One region of the Cycloclasticus sp. P1 genome, then DNA from elsewhere that is predicted to be linked to it. Evidence: riboswitches for the same ligand, from Rfam matches in the RefSeq annotation. Region 1 holds a riboswitch; the other holds the start of a gene.

Region 1 (3,277 bases):
AATCACCAAATGCTTTATTAGCATTCAAGGTAAAGGTTTGTTCAGCACGTCTAGCCAACACATTACCATCGTTTACGCCGCCGCTTTTATTTTCAGGGTCAATCCAAGAAAACTGGCCATCGACATTTATTCCAGCAATATCAGTGGCTACTTGAAGCTCAAGCCCTTTTATCAACGCCTCGGAAATATTTTGAGGAACCCAGAAACTATCCAGCGCGATCAAGTCTTTAATTTTTGTGCGATAAGCACTGGCCGACCACGTAATATCTGCGTGTTTGCCCACTAAACCTAATTCAAAGGACTTAGAGCGCTCGGCATCTAGGCTAGGGTTTGCACCAAATGGAGAATAAAGATCAACAAGGGCTGGCGCAACAAAAGCTGTTCCAAACGATGCGTTTAAGCGTAAATTATTAGAAAGCGACGTACCCCAAGCAATGTTGCCCGTAGTATTGCTACCAAACTGCTCATTATCTTCATTTCTAACGGCTATTTGGTAAGAATGCGCACCATATTCACCTAATAATTGAGCAAAAACGGCATTGCTATGACGATTGGTTTCTGTGAAGCCACCCGATTCTTTTATTTTGTCATCTTCGTAGTCATAACCTAACACCAACACGTGTTCATCATTAATTTGAAAGTCATTTTGCAGGCTAAAATGGTCCTGTTGATTATCAGCAAAACTGGTTGCAAATGCTCCTTCGTTATCAGCCTCAATTCTGCCTTGGCTTAAGGTTGCTTTTACAGTCCATCTATCTGACACATCAGCCGTCAACTTAGCACCAAAGGTATGTTGCAAAAAGTCCGTTGTGTTGAAATAACCATCGTATTCACTTTGCCCCTCACTGTATAAGCTAAAAAACTCTAGCTCAGCAGAGTTTGCAAAGCGGTGCCCTGCTCTAATAGAGGCATTAGTGTTTCTATAAGCATCGTCGTCAGGCTCGGTAGCGAAACAACCAATGAACAATGTGCCGCTTCGACCATCACAACTGTTAAAACCATTTGTTTCTGTATAGCCGCCGCTTAAGCTATACCAGTTAGATGCATCTCCACCAGAAATGCCAAAGGTGGTTTCTTTCGTATCATGCGTACCAAAACCAACCGAAAGATGAGGTGTTAGCTCACCGGTGCCCTTTTTAGTGAAAATTTGAATTGTTCCACCAATAGAACCAGAGCCATATAAGCTTGATTGCGGCCCACGCACTAACTCAATACGCTCAATTTGGTTAAGTGGAATATGCTCAATTTGAGGCGCACCAAAGGCATTCGTTGCCAACTTAACGCCGTTCAATAAAACCTGGGTGTGGTTCGACTCTGTACCACGTAAAAATAATGACGTTTGCTTGCCTAAACCACCTGTGTTGGCAATCGTTACACCAGGAAGCCCTGAAATAGCCTCCGCAACCGTTTTATATTGATACTTTTCGATCTCTTCTTTGGTAACAACTGAGACAGAGGCTAATGTTTCATCAGCCGTTTGCGTCGTACGTGTAGCCGTCACAATAAGCGCATCATCACTGGCGAATACAATTGAAGGAGCAAAAGGTAGAACGGCGGCAACACTTGCAGCCAAAAGGGTTTTTTTCATGAGATTTCCTCGTTAGAAGGCGCAGCCCCGCGCCAGTTAAAAGACGCACGTGAGGAAATGTGATGAAGTTGAAATAGAGTAAACAACGTCAGCCCAGTTGCCCACCCGCAACGTACCGGTTTGCCTTTGGCAGGTCTCCGGGCTCATAAGTGGCTAATGTTCTGTTAACCGATGTATCGCCTTCCCATGTTTTGACACAGTGGCTGTTGATACATGTTACTTATATACCGTTGCGGGGGCAGCGTTGGGTTTGATTAAATCGTACCAACTTCCCTTTTAATTAGGCAAAGGCCTAATACCAAAAAGCGTGGGCATTATCTTTGATTTAGTCTATGCTAGTCAAGATGAGCGCTAGGTTAATTAATTGAAGAAAATCAATATCTAATGAATTCGAATAGTATTAAGGTTCTACTTGTTGACGATCATGAGTTAGTTAGAAGCGGTATAGAGCACATCTTGCAATCTGACCCGGATATTGAAGTTGTGGCGATTGGCTCTTCGGGTGAAGAAGCTGTTAAATTAGCCGAACAACTCAAGCCAGACGTTATCCTAATGGACTTAAATATGCCGGGTATAGGTGGCGCCGAAGCTTTGAAACGAATATTAAGGCGCGAACCCAGTTCTAAAATTATTGCCCTAAGTGTGTATGACGATGGCCCTATCCCGCATCAGGCTATAAAGTTAGGTGCTAAAGGTTATATCAATAAAGGCTGCGCGGTTGATGAAATGACAAGCGCGATTATGTCGGTTTACCAAGGTAAAAACTACCTGTCCTCTGCAGTGGCAACCAACTTAATCTTCAGTGGGCAAGAACCAGAAAAGAATGTTTTTAGCCAGTTAAGCAGTAGAGAGTTACAAATAGTAACAAAAATTGTTGATGGCCATAGAATTGCAGATATTGCCAATTCATTATCGATCAGCCCCAAAACAGTTAACACGCATCGCTATCGAGCACACGAAAAACTAGGCGTTTCTAACGATATCGAACTTGTTAAATTGGCCATTAATGAAGGTCTGCTAAAAAATTTATAAATTTATAATAATTTCCACTCGTCATTATCGTCATCATAGGGTAAAATTCGCGCTCAATTTGATTGCCTGGGTGGTGAAATTGGTAGACACACGGGACTTAAAATCCCGCGACCTTAACAGTCGTGCCGGTTCGATTCCGGCCCCAGGCACCATTGAATAACAAGGACTTAGTTCGTTTCGGACTAGGTCTTTTTTATTGCCTGGCAGTTAATTTCAAAGCACCCTCGAACCTACTTCTAGGGTTTTCACCTGGGTAGTCAGTATGCATTAGCCCCTTGTCGTATAGTTCCAACCAAAGCGATAAAGCAGCACGAACACCAAAGTTATCTTTTTCCGGGTCAATTTTATTCAAATATACGTCCGGTAATAACGCCATATCCTCCGGGTACCATGTCTTAGTAGAAAAACCATTGTGCTGGTTATCATTACTAAAAATAAACTGTGAGCCCTCCTTCAGGCGGTTTATCTCTTTAATGGGTACTTCATATCCTTTAACCCAAACTTTGTTTTTACACGACAGTGCAATACATGCAGCCAAGTAGGCGCGACACTTCCAATATTTAAAAACCCACCCATTGCAAATATGGTGGCGATATATTGGCTTCTCACCAATATAACCAATCGTCTCTTCTAAAATTAACAGGGCGTCTTCTTCTT
Region 2 (3,277 bases), 240 kb from region 1:
AGGGTTTGACTTTGGTCAACTTGTAAATACTGGCCACGCAGCTCAGCCAGCGTTTTTAATGAGTCAATCGGTAAAATGCCTTTGCTCCATAAAGAGCCTTTGAAACTAGGGTAGGAACCCCGTTCAGCGGCTAACTTACAGGAGGCGCTAATGGCGTAATAGCTGATTAACTCCATTGATTTATCAGCAAACTCAACCGCTTGTTCACTGCTGTAGGGTATTTTTAATTGTTGTAAACTGTCTTGAAAGCCCATTATGCCCAGGCCAACTGGGCGATGCTTTAAGTTTGAGTTGCGCGCTTGCGGGACACTGTAATAATTGTAATCAATCACGTTATCGAGCATTCGCATGGCGGTGGTAATTGTTTTTTCTAAATGTACAAGATCCAGTTCGTTACCCTGTAGATGGGCGGGTAGATTGATAGAACCCAAATTGCAAACAGCAATTTCTTGCTCACTGGTATGTAAGGTGATTTCGGTACAAAGATTCGAGCTGTTAACAACACCGACATGCTGATTGGTATAGCGAATGTTACAAGGGTCTTTAAAGGTAATCCAAGGGTGACCGGTTTCAAATAACATGCCCAGCATTTTTCGCCAAAGATCTACTGCTTTGATGGTTTTATGTAATTTTATCTCGCCTTGCTGAGCTTTCTGCTCGCACAGCTGGTACGCCTTTTTAAAGGCTTCACCAGTTAAGGCATGAAGGTGGGGCACTTCGTCGGGTGAAAAAAGAGTCCAATCATCTTGTTCGATAACGCGTTGCATAAATAGATCAGGGATCCAGTTGGCGGTATTCATATCGTGGGTTCGGCGGCGCTCATCACCGGTGTTTTTTCGAAGCTCTAAAAAGGCTTCAATATCAATATGCCATGTTTCAAGGTAGGCACAAACAGCCCCTTTACGTTTGCCGCCTTGATTAACCGCAACCGCGGTGTCATTGGCGACTTTTAAAAAGGGAATCACTCCTTGAGATTGGCCATTGGTCCCTTTGATCTCAGCGCCTAAGGCACGAACTTGCGTCCAATCATTGCCTAGCCCACCGGCATATTTAGAGAGTAAGGCGTTATCTCTGAAAGATGAGTAAATATCGGCCAAATCATCCTTAACGGTGGTGAGGTAGCAGCTGGACAGTTGTGGCCTTGGTGTGCCCGCATTAAATAAGGTTGGTGTCGAACTCATAAAGTCAAAAGATGAGAGTAATTGATAAAACTCAATCGCTCGTTCTTCTCGCTCAACCTCATTAATTGCTAAGCCCATTGCTACGCGCATAAAAAAGGCTTGTGGTAACTCAAAACGGGTGTCTTTTGTGTGAATGAAATAACGGTCGTAGAGTGTTTGTAAACCAAGGTAACTAAAATTAAAATCACGCTCACTTTGTAGCGCCTCGGCTAGCTTATCTAGGTCGAATCTTGATAATTCTTCATCTAATAAGTTTAATGAAACGGCTTTGTTGATATAAGCTTTGAAATACTCAGGATAGTCGGCGAGCATCTCAGCTTGGCTTCGGCTGGTGGTTTGTTGGTGAGTAAAACTTAATGCCTCGGTGCGTAAATTATTAAGCAGCAACCTTGCTGCCAATTGGCTATAGTCGGGGTCTGTGTCAATCAAGCCTCTGGCACCCATAACAATGGCTTGTTGGAAGGCGGACTCGGGCATTTCATCAAAAAGGTTATTTTTAATTTCGTTGATTACTCGTTCGACTGAAATATCATTAAGCCCTTCTGCGCACTCTGATATTAAGTTGCTCAGCGATTCTTCATTAAAGGCCTGAAGGGACTGGTCAACTTGCTGGATGCGAATTTGCCAACTGGATTGTTCAGCTGTTTCTTCGGCAGAGCGTTCAGCGGATCGTTGTTCACGATACAAAACATAGGCACGGGCTACCTTATGTAAGTCGGCGCGCATCAGTGCTAATTCCACTTGGTCTTGTATGCTTTCGATATGAATGGTGTCACTTATCGATAGATGCCTAACAATAGCCTGTTGTACTTGGCTGCTTAGTTGAGTGGCAAGATCGTGAATATGACTAGATTGTTGTGTATGTTCACCTTCTACCGCCAATAAGGCTTTACTGATGGCAATATAAATTTTATTAACATCGAATTGGGTTAGTTGCCCGTTGCGGCGAATAACTTGATAGTTGACAGCTTGCGCAGCTGCTGGATGATCTGTTGTTAAAGCGACAGAAAGATCGTTCATTGTTAAATCCTCAGGTTGATTATTAGGCAAACCTCGAGGCAACAATGGGAAAAAGTGATATCAATACGGGGCTGATACATCACTGATTACAATCCTTAACGCGAGGCTTGGCAAAAAATAGAGGTAATCGGACTGAGTGAATATAAGATTCACAACACCGTTGCGCGACAGTTCTGGATTCTAACCAGATTCCCCTCAAATACTATATATAGTGCTTAAATGTTTCTTGGCTAGCAAGATAATGTAAAATTAATGTATTTACAAGTGCTTGTTATTTTTTATTTTTGAACCCCCGTGCTAATTCAATAAAGGCACTGATATAAGGTGTTTCAATATCTTGGTCACGGCAAGCAGCATGTAACATCCCATGCATGCCCTTAGCGCCCAGTGGTTTTCCAATTAATGACTGTGCTGTTGTTGGCGCATCCAATAACCAGTCGGGTAGGGCAGCCACCCCTTGGCCAACGGCAATTAATTGCATCATCATTGTGGTTAACTCAACCTGACGAACTTGCGCGGGTTCTACATTGGCAGGGTCTAGGTAGTGTCTAAATACATCAAGGCGACTACGCTCAACTGGGTAGGTAATAAGCGTTTGCTCGGCTAAGTCTTCTGCGTTAATGAAGGCTTTATCTTTCAATGGATGCTGATCATTCATCACTAACAAGGCTTGATACGGAAACAGCGTTAAGAATGAAAGACCTGGTTTATCAACTGGGTCGGTACTAATAACTAAGTCAATTTCACCACGACTCAGCGCCGGTAGCGGATTAAAACTCATACCGAGTTTGATATCAATATGGATGTCTGGCCATTGCTTGCGGTATTGCTCTAAGGTTGGTAATAACCATTCAAAACAGGCATGACATTCAATGGTAATAAAAAGCCTTCCTGCTTTGCCATTAGCAATTTGTTTAAGCTCATGCTCGGTGTTTTCAACCAACGGTAATACTCGCTCAGCTAGATCTAATAAGCGTTGCCCCGCATCAGTAAGCCCGAGGGGCTTGTGTTGGCGGAAAAACAGCGTCGTTTCAAAGTGGTTCTCAATTGTTTTTATTTGGTGTGATAAGGCCGAT

What was found. Region 1 has a riboswitch for cobalamin ahead of Q91_RS05780 (TonB-dependent receptor domain-containing protein). Riboswitches for the same ligand answer to the same signal wherever they lie in the genome.
Region 2: linked by a shared signal. The riboswitch ahead of Q91_RS04650 (ribonucleoside-diphosphate reductase subunit alpha) and the one ahead of Q91_RS05780 (TonB-dependent receptor domain-containing protein) in region 1 are both predicted to bind cobalamin.

Annotation. Positions count from the first base shown of each region.
Region 1 is NC_018697.1:1,210,243-1,213,519, reverse strand. Features, by position in the region: gene Q91_RS05780 (TonB-dependent receptor domain-containing protein) at 1-1,588, opposite strand, end outside; cobalamin riboswitch at 1,699-1,906, opposite strand; gene Q91_RS05775 (response regulator) at 1,973-2,620, shown strand; tRNA gene Q91_RS05770 (tRNA-Leu) at 2,685-2,772, shown strand; gene Q91_RS05765 (hypothetical protein) at 2,814-3,277, opposite strand, start outside.
Region 2 is NC_018697.1:966,641-969,917, forward strand. Features, by position in the region: gene Q91_RS04650 (ribonucleoside-diphosphate reductase subunit alpha) at 1-2,201, opposite strand, end outside; cobalamin riboswitch at 2,302-2,441, opposite strand; gene Q91_RS04655 (LysR family transcriptional regulator) at 2,473-3,277, opposite strand, start outside.